DNA from 4 places in the Lysinibacillus telephonicus genome. Region 1 is predicted to be linked to each of the others. Evidence: riboswitches for the same ligand, from Rfam matches in the RefSeq annotation. Region 1 holds a riboswitch; each other region holds the start of a gene.
The links. Region 1 has a riboswitch for cobalamin ahead of MKY04_RS09510 (ABC transporter substrate-binding protein). Riboswitches for the same ligand answer to the same signal wherever they lie in the genome.
Positions count from the first base shown of each region.

Region 1 (4,196 bases):
CTGTATCAGTTGTCTGATGTAATTCATTAATCAACGCATCGACTGTTTGTGATGCAAAATGGTTCATGTTTGATAGACTGTCTGATTTATAAAAAACCTCTAAGAAAAAGTATGGACTGCCAGTATGAGCTGTTAGCATACTGTACATTGCTAAATCCCATTCTTCATTTACTAGTGTTTCGTCTATATTTTCTACTTGGCGAATATTTACCTTCATCCCGTGTTCGAGTAGTTTACTTTGAATAACCTCTGCCATCACTGTTAGCTCCGGGCGTTGTGGGAATGTTAAAAAAGTAGCTTCAAAGACTTTTCCGTCTTTTTCCCACATACCATCCGTGTTTTTTGTCCAACCGTCTTGCTGCATTAATTGGTCAACTGATAGATCTTCCTTTGTTTCACTTAATTGTCCAAATGGTAATACTGGTGAAAACGGACCAACTGCTGCGGTTCCTTGCCCTTTCATAACAGAATCCACAATTTCTTGGCGTGGAATTAAAGAATCGACAGCTTTTCGTACAGCTAATTGCTTAAATAATGGAGATTCCATATTGTACATTACTAAATGTGTTCGTAATGATTGAGCTGTTAAAACTTCAAAGTTATCATTTTTTTCTAAGACTTCAATGTTGTCAACTGAAATATCTGTTGCTCCATCAACCTCTCCTGATTGTAAAGCCATCAAACGCGTATTACTGTCTGAAATAAACTTAATTGTTACTTCATCTAGTTTTGCCTTTTCTCCCCAATAATCTTCATAGCGCTTAACAATTAGAGATTCGTCTTGGTTAAATTGCTTTATAACATATGCACCTGTAAACGCTGGATAACCATCCTTATTATCTAGAGAATCCACATCTACGATAGTCGTGCCTGGGTCTGCTAAATTTGAGATTAGTGCAGCATTAATTTCCTTAGTTTCAATTTTTAGCTCTGACTCCGATACAACTTCCATTGATTTAATTTTTAATAAATCCTTTGTTCCTTGGTTGTTGTCAATGGCATGTTGTAATGAATTCATCACGGACGTTGCATCCATTGCTTTACCGTTATGGAATGTTACATTCTCCTGCAGTTGGAATAACCAAGTTGTATCATCCACTTGTTCCCATGATTTTGCCAACCATGGTGTAGGAGTTAAATCTTCACTTAATTTAATTAAAGTTTCCGCAGCACCTGACCGCATTATCTCCCAGCTATCGCCACTATGTGGATCTAAACCAGATGGACTCCAAGAAAACGCTAAAGTTGCGGTTTTGTCAGTTTCTTCTTTACTTGTTGCAGCTACCTGTTCTTCTTTTTTAGCTGAGCACCCTACTAACGCAAGAATGCATAGCGCCATGTAAAACCATGTAATCAAGCTTTTGTAGCATTTCTTCATTTTTTCTTCTCCTCCTAAAAATGAATTGTTTATAACAAGCTACTTTACATGTGTACAACTGTTAACAATTCAAAATAAAAAGCACTTCTGACAACTTAAGAGGTCAGAAATGCCTTGGAAAGATAAAAAGGTAGTGTCGAAAAAGCGACGAAGTATTATCCGCAAACCAACCACCTCCCTAATCTCCCGTAGGTCTCTCAGTGATATTTAAATAGGCAGGTCTCCTGACTTATCCTCTTCACAACCTACGCCTTCCCGTTTTGTTCAAAAAACAGTGGCATCAAGCAGGTTGCTCTGAATTACAGTGGCGGGAACCGTGTTGGATTTTCACCAATCTTCCCTTTTAAGCCATACTTAAAATATGTATAGCACCTATTAAAAATTCTGAAGTTTTCTATATACTACCATAAAATAAAACAATTATGTTAATTAATTTACTATTTTTGCAATTAGAATTAGCTATTGTAATAATAACTAATTTATCTCATATTATTTTTTGGAGAATCTTTCAATATCAAATTAGGTACTGCCTTCATATAGATTAATTCTCCCATTAACTCCACAATGGTTTGTGTTACAATCACAGCCGCTGCTATCTTTGCCCAGGACTCAGGTAAAGCTAATGCCAAAGGAAGAACAACAAGTGAGTTTCGTGTTCCAATACTAAAAATCAGTGCTCTCCCTGCATCCTTATCCAGTTTAAATATAAACGCGATTAAACGGGAAACAAATGGTGTGATAATTAAATACAGAAAATAAATTGGAATTACACGTACAATTACATCGAAATCACTATATACCTTACCTATTTGCGATGCCACAACAGCGATTAATACTAACGCCATAAATGGAACTGGCAGCCATGCTGTGGAATGTAAAACTCTTTCTCCTAGAACCTTCTTTTTAGCCCACAATTGAGTAATAACAGCTATTAATAATGGAGCAACTATTAATAATAGAAATGCTTCTAAAAATGGCTCCACGTGGACTATTCCCACCATATCTTCACCTATAAATAACCATAGATACAACGGCAGTAAAATCATTTGTACTACAAATAAAATAGGCGTAGAAGCTAACATTAATTTCTCATTTCCCTTACCTAGTTGAGTAAAGACAATTACATAATCGATACATGGAGTTAGCAAAACTAAATAAACACCTAATAATACTGGTGTCGACTGAGGAAATATTATTGTTAAAATCCAAACAATTATTGGCACTGCAATAAAATTCCCTACTAGCAACGAACCGATAAATTTAAGATTTGAAATAGCCTCACCCAGTTTTAAAAATGGAATTTGAGCGAACATTCCATACATTAGAACAGCAATAAGCGGTGAGATAATCCAATCTAAACTAGTTGCTAAACTCTCATTTGATAGGCCTATTACTCCTCCAAAAATTAAAGAAAAAACATATATACAAATTTGATGATTTTCGATCTTTTCTCTTGTCATCTTCACTTCATAATCCTTCCTTACTTATGATGCTTCATTCAAGTCTGCGATTTTTCTTTACAACATTAAATACCATGTTTTATACATGTTGAAGCCCTTCATAAGTAATAACCAGCGACTATCGCAACAAAAAAATAAATAATCGCGACTTGAGTAAAACTCCGACTATTTCATAATTTGTTGGGAAGCCATGACTCTCTCCTTCAAGTGGTTGTCCTAGTAATGCATCATACATTCTTGAAGTGAATAAAACGAAGCTTCATATCGGTTGATCCAATTTTAGCCTACTTCTTTATTAACTAAATTATAAAGCGTTGATTTTGTTGTTTTAAATAGCAACCACAACAAGACTTCCCCTCCTAAACTATAACGATTATTATACAAGCCACTTCAACGATAGATATTTTCTACTTAGTGAATTTTAGCAACAATACAAACTTGAATGAACTCATTCGTTTAGTAAAGTGAACTCCCTGTCACATTTGAATTTTCTATAAAATTGTTTGTTTGAATAGAAAATTTGACACACATATTAGTAAGAGCTAATATGATAATAGCATAACATATTCGTTTTTACTAATATATATTTGGAGTGATTCTATGCAAAATATTGATTATGATATGAAGGTTAAGTTAATTCATGGATTTTCAAACAAAACAAGAATTCAAATTCTTGAAAGTATAAAGGAAAAGGAAAAAACAGTTACTCAAATTGTTGAAGAACTTAAAGGAAATCAGTCAAATATTTCACAACATCTCGCTTGTTTAAAAGGCTGTGGAATCATTGTGGGTAGAAATGAAGGAAAATACATTTACTACAGCTTACGCAACCAACATATAAGAGATTTATTAACCATGTTTGATGTTGTTCTTGAAGATGTAGAAAATGACGTTGCACGTTGTGATCGTCATATAGATTAGGGGAGATTATATTGGCAAACGAATGCTGTAGCTCAAAAAACATATCTAAAACAGTGGATAATAATTGTTGTAGTTCTAGCCGTTCATCGCAAGAGGCAAATTGTTCAAGTACTTTAGAACAACAGTCAACTCCAAGTTCTTCTCTATCTGTAGAAAAAATGACATATCAAGTTCACGGAATGGATTGTGGTGCATGTGCAGTAACCATTGAAAAAGGATTAAGCAAACTTAAAGATATTGCTGAAGTTAAGGTAAATTTCAGCACAGGGAAAATGCAGGTTGCAGCAAAAAGTGTCGATGCATTAATACCAATTGAAACGGAAATCAAAAAACTTGGCTTTTCTGCAAAACCTTTAAACCAAAATAAAAATATAAAAACATTTAATATTGTTGGAATGGACTGTAGTAGCTGTGCCAAAAGCATAGAAAAACACTTA
Region 1 is NZ_CP155468.1:1,993,137-1,997,332, reverse strand. Features, by position in the region: gene MKY04_RS09510 (ABC transporter substrate-binding protein) at 1-1,378, opposite strand, end outside; cobalamin riboswitch at 1,576-1,769, opposite strand; gene MKY04_RS09505 (arsenic resistance protein) at 1,858-2,844, opposite strand; gene MKY04_RS09500 (ArsR/SmtB family transcription factor) at 3,439-3,759, shown strand; gene MKY04_RS09495 (heavy metal translocating P-type ATPase) at 3,771-4,196, shown strand, end outside.

Region 2 (4,196 bases), 1.3 Mb from region 1:
GTGCTGCCGCGAAGAAATAGTCAGATAAACGATTTAAATATTTTTGTACAATTGCAGGGACATCTTCTATGTCATTCATTAACGTAACCACTTGACGTTCTGCTCGACGCGTTACAGTACGTGCAATATGGAGGGTTGCTGCTGCCGGCGTCCCTCCCGGCAAAATAAATCTTTTTAATGGCGGTGCTTCATCTGATAATACATCTATGCGTTTTTCAAGAACTTCAATTGAAGCCTCCTGCAATTTATACTTTCTCTCTTTCATAACGTTTGCTAAATCGCCGCCGCAATCAAACAGTTCATGCTGGATTGTTTCTAAATCCGCTAGAATATCTTGAAAAACTGTTGAATCTAATTCACTGACTGCTTTACCTATAAAAGAGTTTAATTCATCTATCGTACCATATGCCTCAACACGTAAATGATCCTTCCTTACGCGGCCACCCATTAAACTCGTTTTCCCAGTATCCCCTGTTTTTGTATAAAGCTTCATATCCTAATCCCCTTTTCGATATATTTGAATTGCCTCTTTAGTTGCCTCAAAAACACCTCTTCCAATTACCTTGCCAACGTCTGTAATTGGTCCGCCATATTGCATTAGCGGCCCTTGTTGAGTTGCTGCAACTAACAAACTATCTGTCGGTGTACTTGTCGCAATTGAATTTGATCTAAAATCATACACTTTTTCCTGCTGCAAAGCTTTCGTTTTTGCTTCAGTCGCAGTCATCATCGCTTGCACGAATGCTTCATCAGACAATTTCCCATTAATCACAACCCATGTATTTATTGTTCCGATATGCAAAGAATCTTCATGTTTATATGCCTGCGAAACATCAATAGCGTTGCCAATTCCTGCAGTTACAATTACAAAAACATCCCCGAAAGAAGCATTGTATTGTTTAATTACTGCATTCTTTGTATCTACGGCTGTCATCATTCCGACCGTATTCGTTGGAGAAAACCCTTCATCAAGTAAATATTGTAAAAATTCTTCCTTCACCTTATCAATATTATAATCTGCTTTAACGGTACGGTTAATAAAGTTTGAATACCATCCTAAACCAGCGTTATGAACAGCAGATGACAACACCCTTAAAGGAAAATTCAATTTTAATTCAACATATTCCTCTTTTATTTTGATATGATCTCTTAAAACCTTCTTTTCACTTGCCTCCTTTTTCACATCTGGCAAGATAGTCATTTGTGGTTTTGGCTGTTCAGGATGAGCTTGTAATGATATTCGTGCTTCATAAACATCTTTAATTTGATGTTCAATTAAAACTTCATGAGGCTCACCGAATGCTCTTACAGTTCCTTTTTCCATTAACAGTAGTTCATCACAATAAAGTGATGCTAAATTAATATCGTGAAATACTGAAACAACTGTTAAACCATTATCCGTTACTTCTTTCCGAATCATATCTAAAATTTGCTTCTGATGTGCAATGTCTAAATGGTTTGTCGGTTCATCGAGTAACAGTAAATCTGAACTTTGCGCAAGTGCTTGTGCTATAAAAACACGTTGCTTCTCCCCTCCAGATAAGTACTCTATAAAGGTATGCTCGAATTTTTTAACAGCTGTCTGCTCCATCGCCTTCATGACCGAATGTTCATCCTCATTTGACCAACTAGAAAAAAAACCAGATTGATGAGGATAACGGCCAATGCTTACTGTTTCTCGAACTGTGCTTGAAAAAGCCGCTGTATGGAGCTGAGGCAGCACGGTCATTTTTTGTGCTAATTGACGGGAGGTATATTTATTAATATCAACCTCATCTATTAATACGTTTCCAGAGGTCGGCTTTAAAAGGCCGCTAATGATTTTTAACAGCGTGGATTTTCCACAGCCATTCGGTCCAAGAATACCTAGAAACTTCCCTTTACTTACTGAAAAAGAGATATTTTTTAATATTGGGGTAGTATCATAGCCTCCAGAAATGTTGTTTGCCTTTAGCATACAATTCACCCCCTGCTTCTTCTTTGTTTATAAAAAATATATGAAAATACTGGGGCACCAATAAAAGCAGTAATTACCCCAATAGGCAGTTCTGCTGGTGCAAGTATTGTTCTTGAAATTAAATCACAAATAATTAACAGGCTTGCTCCGTTTAAAAATGACAATGTTAATAAATGACGATGGTCTGCTCCCCAAAGTATCCTTGTCATATGAGGAACAACTAACCCAACGAAGCCAATCGTACCTGAAACTGCAACTGCTGCCCCTGTTAACATTGAACCTCCAGCTAAAATCGCATATTTGCTTCTCTTCACATTGACTCCAAGTGATTGTGCCCTTTCATCACCGTACATCATTGCGTTTAATTCACGACGATTTAACCATAAAATAATTGAGCCTACTATAACAAATGGCACAATCATTGTGACATAGGGCCACCCGCGCATTGATACACTTCCAAGCAGCCACCCCATAATTTCGCGCAGCTCTTGACCAGTAAGCGCAATCATTAATGAAATACATGACCCTAAAAATGAACTAAAAATAACACCAGTTAAAATAAGCGTTTCCATTTTCATTGAACGATCTACTAAGCGTGCAAAACTTAAAACAAATATTAATGTTAAAAGCGCTCCAAGCATCCCGAAAATCGGTAATGTAAAAGAACCTATAATTGGTATGGAAATGCCAAAAAAGATAGTAGCTACTGCTCCAACAGATGCTCCCGATGAAACTCCTAGTGTATATGGGTCAGCCAAAGGATTTTTAAGTAATCCTTGAAATGCAGCACCTGCAATTGCAAGCGAAGCTCCAACTAAACCAGCTAACAACACTCGGGGCATTCGAATACTCCATAATATATTGTAGAGACTTGGATTAGTTGAGCTATCCCATAATGCAGATAATGGTACATCTACTGAACCATTAGAAACTCCAAGCCACATACTAAATAGTAAAAATAAAATAGAGGAAGTATATGCAAAAATCGTTTTCTTTTTCACAATATAACCTCGTTTAATTGTTCATCTTCTTGTTTCATCATATTGGCAAAATGCTCCCCCAAAAAATTATGCAAAATAAAAAGTCTCTCTTTACGAGAGACGGTAATTTTAAATATAGTATGACCATACATACAATTAGCCTTCCTTATCCTCGTAAGGGTAGTTGGTATACATAAAGGCAGGTCTCCTGGCTTATGTTCTTGCGATCTCCTTCCCATTGCAGCAGTGAAATATTAGGGTCGCTCACATTTACAGTTGCGGGACAGCGCCGGACTTGCACCGACTTCCCTTTTATTCTTATCCGTATATAGACGAAAAGAACCTTTATGTGAATATTTAATTGGTCTAACTCATTATATCTTATTTTAATTGATTGTTATAGAAAACAATTAGTACACACACTAATAAGAGAACCTGGACATATGTTAAAAATTATTCATTTGAAATGAAAACCGCATGAAATCATGGTTTTCAAATTGGATTTCATGCGGTTTATTAATTTTTAAAGGTTTTATCCCAGTTCAATTTAATCTTATATTAAATATCAAAATCAAATTCGCCTGGTAATACACGTCGTAAGAAGCGTTGGGTTCTTTCTTCTTTTGGAGTTACAAAAATTTCATGTGGCGTTCCTTCTTCTACAATATTGCCGCCATCCATAAATATGACCTTGTTTGCAACATCTTTTGCAAACCCCATCTCATGTGTGACAACTAGCATTGTTGTACCTTCCTTTGCAATATCCTTCATAACCTGAAGCACTTCTCCTACCAACTCTGGATCCAGTGCAGATGTTGGTTCATCAAAAAGGATAATATCAGGGTTTAATGCTACTGCTCGGGCAATGCCTACACGCTGCTGTTGACCTCCTGAAAGCTGACTAGGATATGAGTCATATTTCTCAGACAAGCCTACTTTATCTAATGCTTTTTTTGAAATTTCATAGGCTTCTGCTTTTGGTATTTTTCTACCTATGATTAGACCTTCTGCTACGTTTTCCAAGGCTGTTTTATTATTAAATAAATTATAGTTTTGGAATACAAAAGCTGTTTTCTTACGGATTGCTAATATGTCTTTTTTCGAAGCCGTTTTTAAATCAACATTTAATTCTCCAAAGCTTGCAGTCCCCTGGTCCGCTCTTTCTAAGAAATTAATGCATCGCAGCAGTGTCGTTTTCCCAGAACCACTAGGCCCTAATATAACGACTACATCGCCTTTATCAATCTTCAGGTCGACAC
Region 2 is NZ_CP155468.1:720,384-724,579, reverse strand. Features, by position in the region: gene MKY04_RS03525 (cob(I)yrinic acid a,c-diamide adenosyltransferase) at 1-493, opposite strand, end outside; gene MKY04_RS03520 (adenosylcobinamide amidohydrolase) at 497-1,957, opposite strand; gene MKY04_RS03515 (FecCD family ABC transporter permease) at 1,963-2,901, opposite strand; cobalamin riboswitch at 3,119-3,299, opposite strand; gene MKY04_RS03510 (amino acid ABC transporter ATP-binding protein) at 3,496-4,196, opposite strand, start outside.
Region 2: it holds a riboswitch for cobalamin, as region 1 does, so the genes downstream of both, MKY04_RS03515 (FecCD family ABC transporter permease) here and MKY04_RS09510 (ABC transporter substrate-binding protein) in region 1, are expected to answer to the same signal.

Region 3 (4,196 bases), 740 kb from region 1:
TGGTCCCAAAAAATTTTTGCTAATTCACTAGTTGGTTTATTCCAATTGATTGCTTCAAATTGTTTTAAATTGAGCATGATACACAATCCTCCAATGATTGTAAACGTTGACGAACATAATAAACAGACTTGATTCCGCGCATCCAAGCGTAAATATAAATTTTCGCCAAGTTTTCAGTAGTCCAATTATTTGTCACATATAATGTCATAGATATTCCTTGATCGACATGCTTCTGTGCAGCTGCATACAAATCTATTAATTTATATGGATCGATATTATATGCTTCCTCATATAAATGCATATTGTCATTATTAAGGAATGGCATTGGATAAATTGTTCTACTATCCGCATAGTCACGAATTTCTACACGTTCTGTGATCGGCTGAATAGAGGCAGTACATGATCTGATATAAGAAATGCTGCCAGTTGGCGCAATCGCTAATCGATATGCATTGTAAACTCCATATTTCATTACATCTTCTTTTAATTGACTCCACATGGCTGCAGTAATAATTGGTACGTTTCCTAATGCTTTTTTTACTTTATCGGAAGGTGTTGTATTAGATTTTTGAACATATTTTTCAAAGTAATTTCCATTTGCATATTCACTTTTTTCAAATCCTTCAAAACAAATCCCTTTTTCTTTTGCAATAGTCATGGATGTTTTTAATGAATAATAATTTAAAGCCTCCATGAAGGCGTCAATAAATTCGATTGATTCAGGTGACCCGTAAACAACGTTTTCTGTTACTAAATGGCCATGCAAATTCATGACACCTAATCCAACTGAATGCATAAGATTATTTGCTTTTACAACAGATGGAACGTTAACGATGTTTGTCATTTCGGAAACACTCGTTAACAAGCGCATTGAAGTATCTACAAGATCTTCAAAGCTAGTTGATTTTGTTGCACGATGAATATCAAGAGACCCTAAATTACAGGAAACGTCTAAGCCATACTCGTTTGGCTGGTCCATATCAGTAATATTGCTTGTTGTTTGAACTTGTAAAATTTCTGTACAAAGGTTAGACATTTTAACTCTGCCTACGCCCTTTAGTGAATGATGATTATTTACATTATCGTCAAAAATCTCAAATGGATAGCCTGATTCGAATTGAGTTTTCTTTATTTCTGTGTATAATTTTCGTGCATTTATTTTCTTCAATTTACGAATATTTGGGTTATCTAATAGCTCGTAATACATTTCTGTCATGCTAATTTCTGACATTCGCAGTCCATATTCTTTGTAAATATCATAAGGGCTAAACAATACAATATCTTCATTTTTTCTCATTAACCCGAAGAAAATATCAGGGATAATAATGCCGGTTGAGAGAGTAGCTAGTCGAATTTTTTCATCTGCATTCGGCTTTTTTGAGGAAATAAATTCTTCAATATCTGCATGGAAAATATTTAAATAGACAACACCTGAGCCATTACGTTGACCGAGCTGATTAGAATAAGAAAATGCATTTTCAAGTAACTTTGCAACTGGCATAACGCCGCTTGCACGGTTTAATATGCCTTTAATAGGATCTCCTAAAGGTCTTATGTCTGTAAGTAATGTTCCTACCCCTCCTCCTAGCCGAGATAATTCTAAGCAATAGCCGATATTTTCTGCAATGGAATTCATTGAATCATCCATTGAAAGCTTGAAGCAGCTTACTAATTCTCCTCGAGCTTTCTTTCCGCTATTTAAAGCAGTTGGAGTTGCTGGTTGGTAGGCTTCCATCATATGGCGAACAGCACTTTCTGCTAAATTTGTATCACCTTGTGCAAGATAAAGTGCAATAATTGCAATTCGATCCTCATATCTCTCAAGAATTTCCTTTCCATCGCGGCTTTTCAGCGCATACCCCTCATAGAATTTACTTGCACTCATAAAGGAAGGAAAACGGAATTTATATGAATAAGCGATTTTATATATTTTTTTAATAAAATCCATCGTATATAAGCTTAGGAATTCTTTTTCATAATAGCCTTCATTAATTAAATAGTTTATTTTTTCTTCTAAATCATTAAAGTTGTGCATTCGCACATTGATGCTATGCAAGAAATATTTGCGGGTAGCTTCTCTATCTTGCTCTAAATCTAGCACGCCTGTAGTGCTATACGTATTTAAAACTTTATTGTTCAAGTTTAAGTATTCATTCATTTCTAAACTCCCACCAATCCAATAACTTTGTTATAGAATTCAATTATTGCATCATAATCACTTTGGAATCCCCGCAATTCAATTTTTCGTACAATTGGTATATTATACTTTTCACTAATTGTATTTGCTGGTTTACAAAAGACTGCTTGTCCAAAATTTGAATTCCCACTTGCGATAACTCCTTTACACAATTGAGAATTATGTAAAAGAAACTGTTCAACAATATTAGGTGTTTGACCTAACCCATCTGTATAGGTAAAAAGCAAAAAAGGTTGATTGACTACTAACCCTTGTGAAATTTCAATGTTGGGCAAACCTAATTTACTTATAATATACCTAACATTGCCTGTTCGACTTGCGAATGCTATCATACTAAAATCCTGCTGATGGCATCTTTCATTTCAGTTATGTCTTGAATTAGTCGTCCATTAATCTCTAATACTGGAACTGATAGAATACCAGCTTCTACTAATTTATTTTTAGCTTGCTCGTTTTGTTCGATATTAATGATTTCATAATCCCCTTCAAAACCAGCTTTATTTAGTTCGAATTTCATTAACATGCATTTAGGACAAATTGTTTTTGTATATAATTTCATCTATGTTCTCCCTTTCTTATATAAATAGAAAAGCTACCCCTAATTGACTAGGGATAGCTTTTTATGTAAACGGAAACAGACGGGTACTATTTATACCCAGCTTGCCTCCATTTCCCAGTCCCCGAAGAAATGTAGAATTTGTTTATTTGGCAGGTCTCCTGGCTTATGCTTCTTCCTACTCATCACCTTCCCATGCTGGCAGCACAGTGGTATCCGACTTTCGTTCACATTTACAGTTGCGGGGACAGCATCAGATTTTCACTGATTTCCCTTTTAATCTACATATAGTAGAACCAATATAAACAAAACACTATATATTGTATATGTCATCATATTATCATATTGAATTAAACTTAACAAGAAAAAACTAGCATTTCATATAAATATTAGAGTTTTATATGGATTGCTTCATAATGTACAGTCATTATTTCTTTGAATAGATGAACTTGTTCTTTATCTACGGCGACGATTACAGAGGTTGAAGGTCCACTTGTCTTCTCTAAAGGCAACTTACAGGAGAAATGTTTTCCTTCGAAAATTCTTTCACATTCTGCAGCGATACCTTTTGATCCAACTGGCCATATTTGTTTTGCAATACCTAATTTTAATAGTTTATATAACTCGTGCAACTTAGCTACATGCTGTGCTTGCTCCACTACCTCTTGACCTACTAATGGCTTCCCTACTACAAACCAGTGATAGAGATGATTTGTACTCACTTCAAATGCAACTTTTCCAATCATCATAATGCTTAAGGCTGATTGCATTGATTCAAAATTAGACTCAGTTGAGCCTTTTATAGGCGGCAAGTTCTCCCCAATTTCCTCAAATACTTGTTGAATTCCCTTCTCATAATCACTCCATGCAGCATCACCTGTAAAGTTTGATAAAAAAATATGAGTAGGATGTGCTCCCGCGCACCATTGCTCTAGTATTGCTACACGCGCAGTATAATAAGCAGTCAAACTATTAGACACATTAACAATATCAAATTCTTTCTCACCAATACATCCTGCATTATCAATTGTTACAACCGTGTTATGATCAATTTTGATGGCATTTCTCATACATTCGAAACCTTTCGTTCATTAAAAACTTTAGCAATAATCGGCATTGCTAGCATTGAGATAACAGCATTAATGACTGTTGCAACCAACAAATTTGGAACTGCACCGATAAAAAATGCAGGTGATATTATAAAATAAAATGGGATAGCGGACAGTATTCCATTTGCCACAATTAGAAACAACCATTTTATAATATTGAAGCCTTTTTTATGTAACATATTAAAAATAAAGACGATAATAAACATCTCAATGGCGATTATGATATGAAGTGGACCTGAAGGAAAACCTGAAGTTAAAGCACTGGCAAGATGACCTAGTCCACCTGCAATACCGGAAAAAAGAGGCGGTAAAAAGGCAACGCTTAAAAATGCAG
Region 3 is NZ_CP155468.1:2,733,205-2,737,400, forward strand. Features, by position in the region: gene nrdF (class 1b ribonucleoside-diphosphate reductase subunit beta) at 1-77, opposite strand, end outside; gene nrdE (class 1b ribonucleoside-diphosphate reductase subunit alpha) at 65-2,158, opposite strand; gene nrdI (class Ib ribonucleoside-diphosphate reductase assembly flavoprotein NrdI) at 2,161-2,529, opposite strand; gene MKY04_RS13200 (glutaredoxin family protein) at 2,526-2,756, opposite strand; cobalamin riboswitch at 2,888-3,070, opposite strand; gene MKY04_RS13205 (hypothetical protein) at 3,143-3,823, opposite strand; gene MKY04_RS13210 (ECF transporter S component) at 3,820-4,196, opposite strand, start outside.
Region 3: it holds a riboswitch for cobalamin, as region 1 does, so the genes downstream of both, MKY04_RS13200 (glutaredoxin family protein) here and MKY04_RS09510 (ABC transporter substrate-binding protein) in region 1, are expected to answer to the same signal.

Region 4 (4,196 bases), 1.9 Mb from region 1:
AAAAGTATATTGGAGAAATCATGCTGTGTATTACAGCAATTATATGGGGAAGTGGATTTGTTGTTAGTGCAGTTTCACTAGAGTACTATACTCCCTATCAAGTATTAGCTGGACGGTTTTTAGTTGGTTTTATTATATTAAGCATTATCTTTTATAAGAAACTGAGAGGCTTAAATCGCAGTATTATTTTAAAAGGATTTGTTTTAGGGGCTTTATTATATGTAGCCTTTGCATTGCAAACGGTTGGGCTTCAATATACAACCCCATCAAAGAATGCGTTTTTAACAGCAGTCAATGTTGTGATTGTACCGTTCATTGCATTTTTAGCATACAAAAGAAAAATTGATAAGTTTGAACTAACCGGAGCAATTCTTGCTATTGTTGGGATTGGGTTTCTTTCACTTCAATTTTCAACAGATGTGAACATAGGGGACTTGCTTACTTTGGGCTGTGCCGTTGGGTTTGCTTATCAAATTTTCTATACAGCGAAGTATGTGAAAGATGAAGATCCAATTACTTTAACCATTATTCAAATGTTCTTTGCGGCAATACTAGCATGCATTGTTGTTCTATTTAAAGGAGAAGTGAATTTTTCAATGGAGTTGGAGGCAGTTTCATCTATTTTCTATTTAGGTATTTTCTCTACAACCATTGCATATCTTTTCCAAACAATTGCACAAAAGTTCACGAGTGAAACGAAAACGGCCATAATTCTTTCTACGGAATCTTTCTGGGGCATGGTTTTCTCCATTATTTTATTAGGTGAAGTATTAACGCCTAGAATGATTATCGGAGCTATTTTAATTTTGTGCGCAATTATTATTTCAGAAACGAAACTTTCTTTCATGAAAAAATCCAGACTTGAAAAGTTAATTTAAATAATTCTAGAGGCTTGTCCTATATTAATTTTCTGCTATTCACCTTTAGTGAAAAATACGATGCAGGATTTGTATTGGGCTAGCTTCTTTTATGTATAAGAATTTCTTGTTATAAAGCTAGTGGTGATGCCAACTGCGATAATGGTAACGATTGAAAGAAGTAAAGTATTGGTAGAAATAAAGGCACCTCCTAATAATACAACGATTGCATCAATAATAAAGATAACGAATCCAACATTTATAGAAGTTTTATCAGAAATAAATTGAGCCAGTAAATCCGTTCCACCCGTACTTGTTTCAAAACGAAGCATTAATCCAATCCCAAAGCCAACAAATATACCGCCAATTATTGCACTAAATATAGGCTCCATTTGAATAAGAAAACGCAGAGGTTTAAACATATCAATTACAACGGATGAAATAAGTAAGCCGTGAAGACTATTAAAAAAATAATTTTTATATTTAAACCATGCCAGTATAAAGATTGGGATGCTTAGTACAATAATCATTAAGCCAATTTTTAGTCTGAATAAATAGTGCAAAATTAGTGAAAGCCCAATGATACCACCGTCTAAAATTTCATAAGGGGTTAAAAAGAGATTTATTCCTATAGCTAAAAAAATGCTACCAACAATAATAGCGAAACCTTTCTTTAAATAATACATGCACTTCTCCTTACAATCGGACATGCACCATTTTATGATAAAAACATAGAGAAAATGTATACAGAGGAGAAAACGGGAATAAGTTAGTATCTTATACCGCTTACAATAATATCTATTTGTTCTTTTAATAATATTTCTATTAGTGTAAAACTGTGGTATGGTATTTTTAAAGATTAATTGAATATCGTTATTAAGTGCTCATAATGTTGAGGTAAAAGGGAAACTAGTGAGAATCTAGTACAGCCCCCGCTACTGTAATGGCTGATAAAATCACAGGACCACTCTTTTTGAGGAAGGTGTGAGAGTAAAGAGAAGCCTAAGTCAGGAAACCTGCTTAATAATGTAAACTAAACTTTTCGGTGGGAGAAGTATAGGTGAGTCAGTTTACAATACGTTTGTGTTTATTCACATTCTTATGTATATGTGTACACAAGCCTGTTTTCCCCATTAGAGGAATTCAGGCTTTTTTGTATGCAGGAAAAAGTCTCCTTTCTAAATTTATAGGTCAAATAAAATAATATTGTTCATCGGTATAGTATTTTTACTATTTAAAAGGGAAGTGCGATGAAAAGTCGCCACGGTACCCGCCACTGTGAAACTGAGCAATAAATCATATCCACTGCATATGCGGGAAGGGATTTGTTTGCTATGAAGTAAAGTCAGGAGACCTGCCGAATGAACGAAAATGTACCTACGGGATTATAGGAAGCATTGTAATTCATATATTCTTTGCTTCCGCATGTAAACATTCCGCTGTTTACATGTTTTTTATTTACCGAAAGAAGAGTGGTTGATCCATTAACTTTTTTTATGGGAGCAAAAATTATGATAAAAAAACATTTTTCTATTTTTCTGTTATTGCTAATTCTGATTACATTTGCATCCATTGTAGGGGCAATATTAGTAGGTTCAGTAAATATTTCGCCAAGTATTATATGGGATGTCCTCTGTTGGAAGTTAGGATTTACTAATTCGCTTACAGAGGCATCCATAGCACAATCGACAATTATTTGGGAAATCCGTCTTCCAAGAATTTTATTGGCAATAGCAGTAGGTGCTGGATTGTCTATTAGTGGAGCAGCTATTCAGGCGCTTGTACAAAACTCAATTGCAGATCCATATATTCTAGGTGTTTCCTCTGGGGCGTCAGTAGGTGCAACAGCTGTTATCATACTAGGTGCATTTTCATTTTTGGGAAATTGGGCATTATCATTAGCGGCTTTCATTGGTGCACTTATAACTGTATTCATTGTATTTTTGTTAGCTCGTGTTGGAGGAAGGACATCGATAATACGTTTATTATTGGCAGGCATCGCTATCTCACTTATTTTTTCAGCAATAACGAACTTTATTTTAATGATGACAAAAGATGCGGGGGGGATGAAGGCTGTAATGCATTGGATGTTGGGGAGCCTTGCTGGTGCTAAATGGTCTAATATACAAATTCCAATCCTTGTTTGTATTGCGGTTTTTCTATTTCTTTACTGCTTTACAAATTCACTAAATGCGCTGCTTCTTGGGGAAGAAACTGCAACAACCTTAGGAATATCATTGGAAAAATTCCGATTAATTGTCATTGTCAGTGTTTCATTATTAACGGGAGTACTTGTTGCTGTAAGCGGTACGATAGGCTTTGTTGGATTAATTATTCCTCATATTGTTCGAATGCTAGTAGGATCACATTATCGTTATGTATTGCCTTCTAGTGCATTAATAGGAGCTATATTTTTAATATGGGCGGACACACTTTCACGTATTATTATTGCACCGGAAGAAATGCCAATAGGAATTTTAACAGCTCTATGCGGTGGTCCATTCTTTATATGGCTGTTGAGGAAGGAAGGTTATACCTTTGGAACAAATGACTAAAAATTTATATGAAATCAATAGTCTTAACTATTCCTTACAAGAAAAACAAATATTAAATAATATTCAATTAGTCCTTCCTGAAGGGGAATTTATAGGGTTGATTGGACCAAATGGCAGTGGGAAATCCACATTGTTAAAGCTTTTGTATCGTTACATAAAACCACAAAATGGACAAGTATGGTTAAGAGAAAAAGACGTTTGGGAAATTGGAGAGAAGCAATTTGCAAAGGAAGTTGCAGTAGTTACACAAGAATCCTCTGTTGCCTTTGATTTTACTGTAAAAGAACTTGTTTTTATGGGACGTACTCCGCATAAAAAACTATTAAAACGGGACTCAAAATCGGATGAGGAAATTGTGGAAGATGCAATGAAAAAAGCTGATGTGCTTCACTTAGCAAATCGCAATTATTCCAGTCTTTCAGGCGGTGAGAAAAAAAGAGTAATTGTTGCTAGAGCATTGGCACAACAAACAGATGTCCTTATTTTAGATGAACCAACGAATCATTTAGATATTGAACATCAATTTGCTTTATTGGATTTACTTAGTGAATGTTCTATGACAGTTATTATGGCAATTCATGATTTAAATTTAGCCGCAACTTATTGTGATAAATTGCTCCTTTTACAAAAAGGGAAGCTGTGTGCATTCGGATCTCCAGAGGAAGTGCTGACAGTAGAACAATTAAAACATGTATTTAATGTAGATGTAGAAATTATGACAAACCCTTTTACAAATAAACCATATTTGCAGTTTGTATCTAAAAAGTATAAAGAGAAGGGGAAA
Region 4 is NZ_CP155468.1:3,844,729-3,848,924, reverse strand. Features, by position in the region: gene MKY04_RS18735 (DMT family transporter) at 1-878, shown strand, start outside; gene MKY04_RS18730 (YitT family protein) at 968-1,543, opposite strand; cobalamin riboswitch at 1,719-1,895, shown strand; cobalamin riboswitch at 2,056-2,233, shown strand; gene MKY04_RS18725 (FecCD family ABC transporter permease) at 2,369-3,412, shown strand; gene MKY04_RS18720 (heme ABC transporter ATP-binding protein) at 3,405-4,196, shown strand, end outside.
Region 4: it holds a riboswitch for cobalamin, as region 1 does, so the genes downstream of both, MKY04_RS18725 (FecCD family ABC transporter permease) here and MKY04_RS09510 (ABC transporter substrate-binding protein) in region 1, are expected to answer to the same signal.